DNA from 2 places in the Gynuella sp. genome. Region 1 is predicted to be linked to the other one. Evidence: riboswitches for the same ligand, from Rfam matches in the RefSeq annotation. Region 1 holds a riboswitch; the other holds the start of a gene.

Region 1 (7,502 bases):
GGTGTAAATGAGGGTGTGAGACAGGGGCTGACAACGTCCTGCGCGAACAGGCCATTTTTCAGAAGCTCCCTAAGTATTCAATACTGTAACCGAAAACCTGTGTCTTATATTCGAATTATGCTGAACACAAGAAATCATCAGCTATAGTTTAAATGTAAGGTTTTTACTGGGGAAAACAATGAAATCATCCAAGTCTTATTCATTAAGCATCCGGATTACACTGTGGGCTGTATTATTTATTACCCTGTTGTTATGTATCAGTACTGTAATCGACTACCGGATCAATGTCAGTCGATGGCAGCATAACATTCAGGATCAAACCAAAGAAATCAATCAGTTTCTCAGCTTATCCTTACCGCCGGCATTATGGAATTTTGAACTTGAAACCGTAGATCGGGTATTGAATTCAGCAGTGGAAAGCAAAGTGATTGACGCTATTTATGTGGTCGAAAAAAATAAGCTCAGCAAAGGTATTATCAAGCACGAGGACGATGACGTGCAGGCCGCGGATACACTTCCTGATGTCAAAACACTTTCGATGTTGCCATTGTTTTTGGAAGACGCAGGCAAAGATCCTATTGCCGTGATTTATTTTAAAATGAACGACGGTTACTTATCTCGACAACTAAATACATTAGTACAGGCTGCTATCATCAGAACGGTCATTCTGGATATCACGCTGGCCATCGTGATCTATTTACTGCTGTCATGGTTAGTCAGAAAACCAATTATGCAGTTAAGCAGTGCCATGCATGATATTGCTGAGGGTGAAGGCGACCTGACCCGACGTATCAAAGTGGAGCAGAACAATGAAATTGGTGAACTGGTTGGCTACTTCAATCAGTTTATGGACAAATTACAGAGTTCCATGTCAGCCGTTGGTCAGGTGTCCACCCAGGTCAGGCAGGCGGTTTCTGACCTGGATGCTTCATTTGATATCAGCCGCTCTCTTGTATCTGAGCAACGCCATGAAATTGAATCCATTGCCACTGCCATTACGCAAAGCACCTCTGCCACCCAGGAAATTGCCGGAAACGCTGAAACCACGTCATCATCAGCCGAAGCAGCACACAAGAACGCCCAGAAGACACAGGAATTCATGGAATCCACGGTCACCCTTATTCAGGGTCTCGATACCACTCTGCAGGAAACCTCCCGTTCAATGACCACACTGCAATCGGATGTAGATGCAATTACCGAAATCATGTCAGTCATCCAGGGTATTGCTGAGCAGACCAATCTCTTGGCACTTAACGCGGCCATTGAAGCCGCCAGAGCTGGTGAACAGGGTCGAGGCTTTGCAGTTGTGGCAGATGAAGTCCGTGCCCTGGCCGCTAAAACCCAGGACAGCACCAAAGAAATCAGCCAGAAGATTGAACGTCTGAAGACCAGTAGTGCAGAGGGAGCGGTATTATTCCAATCTGGCAGCACCGCCAGTCGTGAAGGTGTCGATAAAGTCGAACAAGCCAAAGATGCATTAAAATCAGTATTCGAGGCAATCGGCCAGATCAATGATATGTCAACTCACATTGCCAGTGCAGTGACCGAACAGTCATCCGTAAGCCAGGAACTGAACCAGAATATCCACCGCCTCTCAGCTCTGTCACAACAGGCCAACGAGCAAGTGGATCAGGCAGGTTCCTACAGTCACAGCGTTAATCAGCAAACCGAAACCTTGAGTACACAACTGGCTGGATTCAAATGGTGATACCGGGCTGAGCTGACATCAGCGTTCAATCGATGTCAGCCACTGTCTTACGCCCTGCCCGGCCAGGTAGCCGCTGGCAAAGCAGGCGGTTAACAAATAACCGCCGGTCGGGGCATCCCAATCCAGCATCTCTCCGGCAGCAAATACGCCGGGGAGCCTTTTTAACATGAGCTGTTCATCCAACTCTGAAAACTGAATGCCTCCGGCGGTACTGATGGCTTCGTCAATGGGGCGTGGGGAATCGATGACTAGTTTCAAGGTTTTGATGGTACGGATCAGGTCTTCATGCCGGTTCAAATCGCAATCCGGCCCGGAACATTCCCGCAACAGGGCATATTTGACACCAGAAAGATTCAGGCGTTTACGCAGATAACTGCTCATGGACTCTTTGCCTCTGGGCTTGCTGAGGCGGGCGCGTATTTTATCTTCAGAAAGATCCGGCAGCAGATCCACCCACACATGGCACTTCCCCGTCTGCAGGCATTCTCTGATCGGACGGGACATGGCATAAACCAGCGAACCTTCCAGACCATAATGACTCAGCACCATCTCCCCCTTTCTAAAGTGACAGCCATCGACTGACAACGCCACTGACTTTAACGCCTGACCGGCAAATTGCTGTATATAATCCGTCCAGGAAAGATTAAATCCGCAATTACTGGGTTGTAAGGGCGCAATGACAACATCACGCTCGGTTAACGCTGCCTGCCACTGACCATCTGATCCAAGTTTTTTCCAACTGCCGCCACCCATGGCCAGTATCACCGCATCAGCCGATACCAATACCGGCTGTTGCTCATGCCGGTCAAACAATCGTAGTTGACCATCCGATTGCCAACCCTGCCACTGATGCTGCAAGTGAAACCTTACCCCAGCCTGTCGTAACCTGGATAACCAGCGGCGTAGTAACGGCGCTGCTTTCTTCTGAGCAGGGAAGACCCGGCCAGAACTGCCAACAAAGGTTTCGATCCCCAGACCAGCACACCACTGTCTTAATTCCTCTGGCCCGAAACTCTGTAACCAGCTCGCTACCCTGCCATCGGAATCCTGGTAGCGCGCAATGAATTGTGGCAATGGCTCGCTGTGGGTGATATTCAGCCCACCAATGCCGGCACGCAAAAATTTACGGGCCACCGAAGGCATGGCGTCATAAATGTCCACCTGTACACCATGACCGGCCAATTGTTCTGCTGCCATCAAACCTGCCGGTCCGGCACCAATCACGATTACTTTTTTATTCACGGGCCAGGTACCAGAGTCTGGCCAACATTTGATTGCATATTTTCGCCTGTTGTAAATATTGATCGACCATATCGGTCGGATACCGCCGGCAGACCGGCAGTTGTTGTAACTGGGGCATAGAAAAATGCCAATGATGCTGAACATTAGCCAGTTCCAGCCAGGCATTTCCGATACCGGAATATTCCCAGTCGATGATGACCATGCGCCCATCTGCCACCAGTACATTTCCTGGATGCAAATCCTGATGGATCAGACAACGATCATCCGGCAGCCTCTGTAAATGCATATGCAGTTGTTCAAGCTCGAATAATGCCTGAGGCAGTTGTTGCAAGCGATACCGGTATCCCGCAAACAGATGAGCGTAATCAAACCAGGGACCGGATGCCGTCTGCTGCAATGCATGAAGAGCCCGTAAAACCACCGGAGCCGTTATCGACACATCCGCAGCGGGCAGTCCGTGATAACGCATCAGGCAAAAACCCAGATCAATGTCGTTGCGAATAATATCTGGTGCCCAATCCTGTCCGGCAATCAGTTGTAAGACCTGATCTTCCTGTTTCCGGTCGACCCCAAAACTGATGTCATCACCGGCATTGACCCGCAAGACGTAACGATCACCGGCACCATCTCCGGTAAACAGATAATTGCTGGTATTGCCGGCATCCAGATATCGCCACTCCGCGACAGCAGGCAACCACTGCCGTAGCTCAGCCTGTATGGCAGTGGGGATTTGGTTCACAATCAATGATTTGGCTATCCATTTGAAAAGCTTTACACTAGCGCCCGTCTCATCGGGGTGCCATGATAACTGACAGAAATCGACGTTCCATGGCTGAGAGTTTACCCGTAGAACCTGATCCAGTTAATACTGGCGTAGGAAATGGGCTATCTCTGCAGTTAAAGAGAACATTCCTCACAACCTGCAACACAGCATTTCCCACGCCCTCATGATTGAGGAGCTTATATGAATAAGTGGCTACTGCCATTAAGTCTGCTGGCTGGTTTTGTCCAGTCTGAAACCCTAACAGTTTATACCTATGATTCCTTTACCTCTGAATGGGGTCCCGGTCCACAACTGGAACAAGCCTTTGAACAACAGTGCGACTGCGACCTGACATTTGTGGCCGCGGAAGATGGCGTAGCCATTCTGAACCGATTGAAAATTGAAGGCCGAAACACCAAGGCCGATGTCATTTTAGGCATTGATGCGCCGTTGATGGAAAGCGCTGTCGAACAGCATCTGGTCCAGCAGCACTCTTTGCCGAGCGATGGACTAAAAGCCGATCTGCATTGGCAGAACACCTACTTCCTGCCGTTTGATTATGGCTATTTTGCGTTCATCTATAACCGTGATCAAATCAAACAACCGGCCCAGTCGATGGCCGAACTGTTGGCCTCAAAAGCAACAGTGATCTATCAGGATCCGCGTACCAGCACACCCGGACAGGGATTGTTGCTGTGGATCAACAGCCTGTATCCGGATAACGCCGAACAAGCTTGGGAACAGCTGAACAGCCATACCGTAACAGTGACCAAAGGCTGGTCCGAAGCGTACAACATGTTCCTGGAAGGCAGTGCTGATTATGTACTCAGCTATACCACCTCACCGGCCTATCATATGGTGGCGGAAAATGAAAACCGCTATCAGGCAGCAGAGTTCAACGAAGGCCACATTGCCCAGATCGAGGTGGCCGGCATCAGCCAGTATGCCCATCAACCAGAACTGGCCCGTCAGTTTCTGACGTTTCTGACTTCCAAAACCGCGCAGGAAATCATTCCGGTGACCAACTGGATGCTACCAGTTATTGATGATGTGTCACTGCCCGAAGCATTCTCAACATTGGTACAACCCAAAGCCATCGCAATCGATTACCCGCAATTCACTCAACAACGTGAACAGTGGATCAAGACTTGGCGCTCAATAGCCGCACAATAGCGGCAGCGTTGGCACTGTGCATTCTGTGCAGTGCCACACTGCTGTCTTTTTCCGGACTGACATTATTCCGCACCGGTGGATTCTCTCTCTCGTTGCTGACCGATGACTATATTCTGGGCATTACCCGCTTTAGTCTCTGGCAGGCGTTTTTAAGTGCGCTGATCAGCACTGTGGCAGCCATCCCTATTGCCAGGGCATTGTTTTATTTTCGTGCTTCCGGCAGTAGCCGCTGGTTATTGCATCTGTCCTTGCTGGCTTTTGTAATGCCGACGCTGATCCTCATCACCGGACTGGTCATCCTGTTAGGTCCCAAAGGCCTCGTCACACCACTGCTGAAACACTGGTTACCCCACTGGAACCTGTATGGTCTCAGCGGCATCCTGATAGCCCATGTTTATCTTAATCTGCCTTTTGCTGTGCGTTCGCTGTACTTGCGGCTGCAACAAATACCCGAAGCATCATGGCGCTTAACAGAACAGTTCCGGCTACCCTGGTGGCAAGTCTGGCGGCAGGTGGAATGGCCGATACTGCGGCCAACACTGCTGCTGATTGGCGGTTTTATATTTATGCTGTGCTTCAACAGCTTTGCCATTGTACTCGCACTCGGTGGTGGGCCACGGGCTACGACTCTGGAGGTCGCTATTTATCAGGCCCTGAAATACGACTTCAATATGAATGAGGCCTTGCTGCTGGCCTGGCTGCAATTAATTCTAAGTGGTTCAGTGCTGCTACTGGTCAACGTATCCGGTCGCATCAGCTGGCTGAATCACCCCAGTATTCGCCAAACGGTTCAACCGCCAAAACGCTTGCAGCAATGGATCTGGATGCCACTTCTACAGGTGGGTTTCTGGCTGTTTTTACTGGCACCGATCATTGCCATTGTAGTACGTCTGCTGTCACAGGATCTGACCAATCTGAACAGCACTGCAATTATCCGTGCAACTGGATGGTCACTACTGTTCGCATTGGTATCCGCGAGTCTGGCAACTGCACTCGGTTGGGCATTACTGCTACCCGTCAGATTTTTTCGTAATCAGCGTAACGGTGCACGTCAACATATTATGGAGTGGATTGCTACTCACACACTACCGCTACCAGCAATGGTCATTTCCGTGGGGATATTTATTGTAGTGATTTCCCGTGGGTGGCTGGAGCAGTCACAACCACTCTGGATCATCTGGATCAACGCAGTCATCGCCTGCCCGTTCGTAATCTCACAACTTAAGTCACCGCTGTTTACATTTGATCTGTTATATCAACGACAATTGCAAAACTGGCGGCCTTCTGCCTGGCAACAAACATGGGTGGAATTGAAATACCTGCGTACCATTCTAATACAGACATTTGCCCTGGCCTGGGTTCTGTGTTTGGGGGATGTCGCTGTATTTTCCATTTTTGGCGACAATGAGATTGCCACCCTGCCCTGGTTGATTTATCAGTTTGCTGGCAGTTATCAAATGTATAATGCAGCCTTTGCCTCAATGTGTCTGCTGTTGATCTGTGCGATCAGCATTGTTTTGATGGAACGTTACCATGGTGAAAATGGCAAATAGTCATGCTCGAAATTGATCACATAGAAGTTGTCCGTGAGCATCAGTTGACGCTCAGTTATGACGTTACAGTTAAAACTGGTTGCCTGCTGATTATCCGAGGCCCAAGTGGGGTCGGAAAAACGACACTACTGGATGCCATTGCCGGATTTGTGCCTGTCAGAGCGGGCCAAATTCGCTGGCATGGACAACCTGTGGAGCATTTGCCGGCGCGAAATCGTCCGGTCACATCGATGTTTCAGAGTAATAATTTATTCAGCCACCTGACCGTAGCCGAAAATCTGAAACTGGCACTACCTCATCTTACCCCCAAAGAGCTTCAACAGAGATTAGCCGAAATTGATCTGGCTGATCAGAATAACAAGCTCAGTTCACAGCTGTCGGGTGGCCAGGCCCAGCGGGTAGCCTTACTGGCCAGCGTATACAGACCGGAACCGCTGCTGTTATTGGACGAACCATTTTCTGCACTGGATCAGTGCACTAGCAGACAAATCCAATACTGGTTAAAGGAAAATGTCCGGCAACTGAACAAAACTGTCATACTGGTCAGTCATGACGATACACTGACCCGTGAAATTTTCGCGGAACAGGCAACGATACTGGAGCTCAGTTCCTGAGCATTATTGCCTAACACTGTCAGACAATAATCTTTCACACCCAACTCGATTACGTTGAACCAATTGTCAGTTATTTTTTTTCTGTCAGGGGATTTTATCTTTATTAAGATCCGTTAAAGTAACATACCTGCTGGCCGCTATATGATCCGTAGTGGCCAGTTTTTACCGATCGGGTCATGTCCATAACCGGCGGGTAATCAGCATGATGAAATATATCGGCGACATAGCGAAAAGGCGCATTGTTTTTACGCACGGATTGAGGTACTAAACACTGATGCATATTATGAATAAACAGGCGGGATCCGGTCACGACATCGACGACCAGTCCGAACAGAACACTTAGATCCAACTATTACGCCGGCAAGCATTTGTATCTGGTGAATAGTGTCTAGCAAAGACGCATTATCTTTGGTTACAGCCAATTAAAGTGCCACAAAATTAAGGTATTT
Region 2 (7,502 bases), on a different contig from region 1:
TTGCGCAGTGGACGAATAATCAGCGCGGAGGGAATAGAGGCGAGATAAAGGGAGCCCAGGAAAATGACCAGACCCAGCAGGTAATGTACGAAACCCTGACTGGCAACAGGGTTGAGAATGTAATGTACAGCCAGATAACTGATGACCCACCCAAACCATGATAACAATGAGATGACAATGGTTAGCGGAACACCATGAAGACCAAATCTGGACAAGATGCCCGCCAGTGACATATTGACATCAGCACCTTCTGCTGAACCGTTGCCTTCGGGAAGGTCGACATCGATATCAGCAACATCCAGATCAACCAGGCCCAATACCGCAATCAGCCAGAAACACAGGCTCACCCCCAGAAAAAAGGTAAAAATAACGGTCGGGAAAGATCCTATGTTCTGATAAAAAGGATCCATTTTGCTGCTAAGAAAAATAGCGAACACCTTTATCTCCTGATAATAATTGTATCCCTTCGGCCAACTGCATGGTGAATCTGACTACGGGCCATTTCACACTGGCAGGCTATCGATATCGCTGAATTTCCGAGACTTCAGTCACATTTTTATCTGACTGAAAATATACTGCATGCTGACTGCCGCAATTCGGCATCGATATCAACGAAGGACGCAATTAAACTGTATTTCGTTTAAAACTAAAACCCGAAAATCATGAAAATTTTCAGGAGCATTTATTCCAGCTGAAACAAACGTGTATTTTCTTCCTGTTCACCGGCCAGACGGCCCAGCGCTTTAATATGTTCAAAATTGTCACCGGCACGACTGGCAACTTCTTCGGCATTCGCAAAGATATCATTGATATGACTCGCCACATCAGTGGAGATCTGCTGCTGAGATTCGGCAGCCTGATTCATCGATAACACCATATCCTGTACCGCTGACAGTTTTTCACTGATGATTTTGAGAGAGCCGTCGGTGGCACTGGCTTTTTCCACCATCTCGTCAATGCGTCCAACATTCTGGTCCATGTGCGCAACCAACTGATTTGCCAACGTTTGTAACTGACTGACAACGTTGTTAATTTCCACCGTCGATTCCTGGGTTTTAATCGCCAGTGCCCGCACTTCATCGGCCACCACCGCAAACCCTCGCCCCTGTTCACCGGCCCGAGCGGACTCAATGGCGGCATTCAATGCCAGCAGGTTGGTCTGTTCGGCAATTTTGGCAATCATGGTAACCGCTTTTTCGATTTGCCCGGAGTGTTCCTGAAGACCGGTCGACATTTGTTGTGCCGACCCGATATTCCCGCGAAAGCGGTTGATCAGTTCGTTGGTATTGAGAATGCTGTTTATGCTGTCTTCGGTTTCGCTGAATAGTTGTTTGATTTCTGCCAGAGCCAGACCCGAGGATTCACAAACCGCCTGGGTTGCCTGCTCCATTTCGCGGGAGGAGGCAGCAATGTTTTGAGTACTCTGGTGCTGAGCATCCAGGCGCACCTTCAGGCCCTCATCCCGAGCCAGACTGTCTTTAACCAGCTCGCCGATATTTCTGGATTTATCAATCAGAGCCCTTAACAGCTGGCTTAGGTTGGCAACCAGCTCATCGATGCCATGGCCAATATCACCCAGTTCATCCTGTGAAGAGAGTTTCAGCCGATGACTCAGATCGCCCCGGCTGGTCAGGGCCAGGAACCCCAGAATGCTGTCCATAGGCTGACGTATTTTTCTGATCAGCCAGACGGTCAGCAGCACTGAAAATATCACCGACACCAGAACAGTTATGATGACAACATTTTGAGAGTGGCTGTAAAGCTGTTTCGAATCTGTCCGGTTTTGCTGAAGATCAGCGTTTACGACAGTATCCACCTGTGCACTGGCATTAACGACCTGTTTGGCAATCTGCGCCAGCTGAATCATGTTTTCGATGTTGCTCTGTTGCAACTGCAATACCGCCAGCCGTTGAGCCATCAACCCCTGCGGGTCGTTAACCGTTTTAGTCAACATAGCAACATAAGGCGCATATTTTTCATATATGATGGCAGAACCCTGCTCAATAGTCTGATACCGATTCTGGATGAGCATCATCGTCGAGCGGGCACTCTCGATAATTGCCTGCATGTTGGCGGTATCGTTGATCTGGTCCAGTCTGGCCAGGTCATTACGCAGCAGGTTAATCTTATCGGCGATATATTTCTGATTTCCCGGTACGGTTTTTTCTGCCGCAGTCAGCTCCATATAGCTTTTGCGGGCCAGTACTTCGATGACCCGGTCGACCACTTTCATGTCGATGGAAAAATTCAGCCAGACCTTGCTGTATTCTTCGGCTGCCAGTGCATATGTCTGCCGGCTCTGCAACAGAGACTGGCGATCGCGCATCTGTGTTTCAGCAAACCGTACCAGCTCCTGTACGATGACATCGACGGCATCCAGCGCCTCGTTCAAACCCTTCGATGACAAACTGAAATTACGTAGCTCGGTAAGCTGCTGCTGATATTCCTGATAAAGCGTTTGAAACTCGTTCTCATACTGACTTAACTGATCCGGCCGATACTCAGCATAGTGCTCCGAGACAAGACGATTCATACCCGCCATGGCCATAGACAGTTGCTTGTTCTGATCCAGCACCGGAATGATGGTGTCGTTAATATGATCAATATTATTGTTCATCGAACTCAACGCATTGAGTGCCTGCCAGGCCAAAAACAACAACAATGCAATAACAATGGCAAAGCCGGCTGTGGTTCGGTTTACAACGGTGATTCTCATGTATTTACCCGGTTGTTAATTTTTGTTCAGGTCTTTGACAATGTTTTCAGTATAGATCCTGATGACTACTCCTGTTGACCCATTACCGTTTTATCGGCCAAGTAATTGACTTCTGTAAGTCCACACTCGTAGACTTGCCCACAACTCTCGGGGAGCCTTGTCCCATGACATGGCTGAGACGCGCAAGCGGACCCGTTGAACCTGATCCGGTTAATACCAGCGTAGGGAAGAGTCAGTCCATGAAACTCATGCACATCATTTCAGTTTTCATAGGCCGATCCTCAGGTATTAACAAACCAGAGGAGGCAATATGAACAAAGATACCCGTAGTTTTCCTACCACCGTCAGCCGCGATCCGTTACCCGGCAGCCGAAAAATCCACGTGCCCAGCCCTTTTCATCATGGTATTTCAGTTCCCATGCGGGCCATTGATCTGAGCGATCAATCAACCGTCACGGTCTATGACAGCTCCGGTCCTTACACCGACCCGCAACAGACAATTGATATTCATCGTGGTTTACCGCCCGTGAGAACCGAATGGCTCGATCAGCGCGGCGACAATGAGGCTCGCACGGTAACAGCCTGCGACCGCGACACTGAAAAGTTTCCACTTTTTGGTCACTCCCGCATCATCCGACAGGCGCGGGAAGGCCGTAATGTCAGTCAGATGCACTATGCCCGGCTCGGCATTATCACTGCAGAAATGGAGTACGTGGCAGTACGGGAAAACCAGAACCGCGAGCAGTTACGCAGTGAGTTTGATACCGATGAACGCCAGCGGCGTCTGGCCGGACAGTCATTCGGCGCCCAACTACAACCCATCACCCCCGAATTCGTACGCGAAGAAATTGCCGCTGGTCGCGCCATCATTCCGGCCAATATCAATCATCCGGAACTGGAGCCGATGATTATAGGACGGAATTTCCTGGTAAAAGTGAATGCCAACATCGGTAACTCGGCACTGAATTCGAATATTGCCGAAGAAGTGGAAAAGATGGTCTGGGCCACTCACTGGGGAGCGGATACGGTTATGGATCTTTCCACCGGACAGGACATTCATGAAACCCGCGAATACATCATCCGTAATTCTCCGGTACCTATCGGCACGGTGCCACTCTATCAGGCACTGGAAAAGGTCAACGGCGTGGCCGAGGATCTCAATTGGGAAGTGTTTCGCGACACCCTGATCGAACAGGCAGAACAAGGGGTTGATTACTTCACCATTCATGCCGGCATTCGCCTGGCCGACATCCCCAAGACCGTGGACCGGGTCACCGGCATCGTCTCGCGCGGTGGGTCAATCATGGCCAAGTGGTGTATTGCTCACCATCAGGAGAGTTTCCTGTACACCCACTTTGAAGATATCTGCAAGATCATGAAGCGCTACGATGTCAGCTTTTCTCTCGGTGATGGTTTGCGTCCCGGCTCTCTTGCCGATGCCAACGACGACGCTCAGTTCAGTGAACTGATCACTCTCGGTGAGCTGACCAAGATTGCCTGGCAACATGATGTACAGGTGATGATCGAAGGACCGGGTCATGTACCCATGCATCTGATTCAGGAAAACATGGACATGCAACTAAAGCATTGCCATGAGGCACCGTTTTACACCTTGGGGCCGCTGACCACGGATATTGCCCCCGGTTACGATCATTTCACCAGTGGCATCGGTGCGGCGATGATCGGCTGGTTTGGCTGTGCCATGCTGTGTTATGTCACCCCCAAGGAACATCTTGGGCTACCTGACCGGGACGATGTCAAAGAAGGATTGATAACCTACAAAATTGCGGCCCATGCAGCTGATGTGGCCAAGGGTCACCCGGGTGCCCGCTACCGCGACGACATGCTGTCCAAGGCCCGCTTCGAATTTCGCTGGGAGGATCAGTTCAATCTGGGACTTGATCCGCTCAGAGCCCGACAATATCACGATGCAACCCTGCCCAAGCAGTCGGCCAAAACCGCGCACTTCTGCTCCATGTGCGGCCCCAAATTCTGCTCCATGAAAATCACCCAGGACGTCCGTGATTTTGCGCAACAGGGCATGCAGGAAAAATCCCGCGAGTTCCGCGATGGTGGTGCCGAGATCTATCTTAAGGACGTCGCCGGAGAAGCGTCTTCATGAATCACATTGCCATCGTTGGAGCTGGACTGATCGGCCGGGCCATGGCCTGGCAACTGCTACAAACCGGTCAGCGGGTAACCTTGTTTGACCGGGACAGGATCGACGGTGATGAGGCCGCCGCCTACACCGCCGGCGGGATGATCTCGCCGTTATCAGAGATTGAAGTACTGGAACCGGCATTACTGCAACTGGCCAGACAGTCACTGCAATTGTGGCCAGCGCTGGTGGACTCACTGGGTCAAGAGGTGGATTTTCATAATCATGGCTCGTTGATTATCTCTCACCCTCAGGATAGCACTGCCCACCAGCGTTTTCTGAAACAGTTACAGCAGCACACCCACCCGACAGCAGAAGAATATGCCTGGCTGAATGCCAGTCAGCTGCGTCAGCAGGAGCCGGAACTGTTGCCGAATTTTCAGCAGGCAGTGTTGTTACCGGAGGAAAGCTGGGTGGATCCGGCACGTCTGATGCCGGCACTGGCGGAGCGAATTCTGCCACTTTGCGAACACTGGCACAGTGGTTGCGAAGTCACGGCCATCGAGCCTCATACTGTCAGCTGTGGGTTGGACAGCCACCGCTTCGATCTGGTGGTCGACTGTCGTGGCATGGGAGCCCAAAAAGATCTGCCGGGCCTGCGCGGCGTGCGTGGTGAAGTGGCACGCTTTCATGCGCCAGAGGTCAGACTGACGCATCTGATTCGGCTAATGCACCCTCGCTACTGCCTCTACATCGTGCCGCGTGCCGGCCAGCGATATCTGATTGGTGCCACCCAGATCGAAAGTGAAGATCGTGGACCGGTCAGCGTGCGTTCGGCGCTGGAACTGTTGTCAGCGGTATACAGCCTGCACAAAGGGTTTGCCGAAGCCCGCATAGAAGCATTCAAAACCAACCTGCGTCCGGCCATGCCGGATAACCAACCACTTTTGAGCCTGCAATCCGGACTGATGCGTATTAACGGTTTGTTCCGACATGGTTTCATGTTGGCGCCAGCCATCACCGCACAGGCTCTGCAACAGCTTCAACAGCAAGGTTATCTATGAACATTATCGTGAATGGTAAACAAGAGCATGTGACAGAGCATGAAAATCTGCAGCAATTGCTTGAAGCCCGGGGCCTCAACCGTGGCTTTGCAGTCATGTTGAACCGCCAGCTGGTCACCCGTAGCGAGTATCCCAATACCCGGCTTGCGGATCAGGATCAGGTAGACATCATTGTTCCCATGCAGGGAGGCTGATATGTGGCAACTGGCAGATACAACCCTGGACAGTCACTTACTGATCGGTACGGCCCGCTATCCGTCACCAGAGATCATGATCGAAGCCATTCGCGCCAGCGGCGCGCAGGTGGCCACCATTTCCATCAAACGGCAGAATCCGCGCGAACGCAGCGGTGATCAGTTCTGGCAGCTGTTGTCCCAAATGAAGCTGCAGCTACTGCCCAATACCGCCCACTGTTATTCCGCCCGCGAAGCCATCGAGACAGCAATGATCGCCAGAGAGTTGTTCGATACCCACTGGATCAAACTGGAAGTGCTGGGCAGCGAATATCAGCTTAATCCGGACCCGTTTGCGCTGGTGGAGGCCGCCGCAGAACTCATCGCTCAAGGCTTTGAGGTGTTTCCATACTGTACCGACGATCTTGCCCTGGGCGAACGCCTGGTGAATCTTGGCTGTCGGATTCTGATGCCCTGGGCCGCACCGATTGGCACGGGTAAAGGACTGCTGAATCCATACGCGCTGACCATGTTGCGGCAGCGGTTTCCAGACATCACCCTGATCGTCGACGCCGGTATTGGTCTGCCATCCCACGCGGCTAAGGCCATGGAGCTGGGCTATGACGGCATACTGCTCAATACCGCCGTGGCGCAGAGTCACGACCCGGTGATCATGGCCAAGGCCTTTGCCCATGGCATTGAAGCCGGCCGGCTGGCCAGAGCCGCCGGACCAATGGCCGAACAGGACGTTGCCCATCCTTCAACCCCGGCTATAGATCGTCCCTTCTGGCATCAGGAGCCTTAAATGCTACCGCAGATATTATGCCTGGCTGCCACCGACAGCGGCGGTATCGCCGGACTGAACATGGACATCCGCTGTGCCAGTGCCCTGAACGTTCACGCACGCACAGTGGTAACCGCAACCAGCAGTCAAAATCATCATGGACTAACAGCTCTCAATCCAGTCCCGGACGACAGCTTCATCAGCCAGCTGCACAGCCATGACGGGGCACCGATACAGGCAGTTAAAATTGGCGTCCCTGGAAATGCCCGCCAGTTATCTCTGACCGCTGACTGGCTGGCATCGCAGACGCGGCCAGTGATTCTCGATCCCGTGTTTACAGCCACGATTGGCGGGGATTTCTACGATGCTTCCAGCCTGACCGAACTGCGCCAAGCGCTGTTGCCACAGGTCACCCTGATCACTCCCAACATTCCGGAAGCCGAACGCTTATGCAATTGCCGGATTCTGACGCCGGACGACATGATTACGGCAGCGCAGCAGTTGCTGGGGTTTGGCATACAGGCTGTCTTGCTGAAAGGGGGGCACCTGAACGGCCAATTCTGCTGCGATTACTATGTCGATCAGCAACGGGCTTTCTGGCTGCGGACAACACGATCCGACGCAACCAATCAGCGCGCGACCGGTTGTCTGCTGTCGACCTCCATTA

The links. A riboswitch is a leader RNA that binds a small molecule or an ion and turns the genes downstream of it on or off. The one in region 1 is predicted to bind thiamine pyrophosphate.
Region 2: another riboswitch for thiamine pyrophosphate. It lies ahead of thiC (phosphomethylpyrimidine synthase ThiC); the one in region 1 lies ahead of thiB (thiamine ABC transporter substrate binding subunit).

What each region holds. Positions count from the first base shown of each region.
Region 1 covers NZ_JBNKSF010000008.1:37,595-45,096, forward strand. Annotated here, with positions in the region: gene ACQY6I_RS03130 (methyl-accepting chemotaxis protein) at 179-1,708, shown strand; gene ACQY6I_RS03135 (NAD(P)/FAD-dependent oxidoreductase) at 1,727-2,950, opposite strand; gene ACQY6I_RS03140 (phosphotransferase) at 2,943-3,689, opposite strand; TPP riboswitch at 3,733-3,847, shown strand; gene thiB (thiamine ABC transporter substrate binding subunit) at 3,915-4,886, shown strand; gene ACQY6I_RS03150 (thiamine/thiamine pyrophosphate ABC transporter permease ThiP) at 4,862-6,439, shown strand; gene ACQY6I_RS03155 (ATP-binding cassette domain-containing protein) at 6,442-7,053, shown strand.
Region 2 covers NZ_JBNKSF010000052.1:84,390-91,891, forward strand. Annotated here, with positions in the region: gene ACQY6I_RS20350 (DUF1449 domain-containing protein) at 1-437, opposite strand, end outside; gene ACQY6I_RS20355 (methyl-accepting chemotaxis protein) at 683-2,716, opposite strand; TPP riboswitch at 2,855-2,961, shown strand; gene thiC (phosphomethylpyrimidine synthase ThiC) at 3,027-4,838, shown strand; gene thiO (glycine oxidase ThiO) at 4,835-5,878, shown strand; gene thiS (sulfur carrier protein ThiS) at 5,875-6,072, shown strand; gene ACQY6I_RS20375 (thiazole synthase) at 6,074-6,856, shown strand; gene thiE (thiamine phosphate synthase) at 6,857-7,502, shown strand, end outside.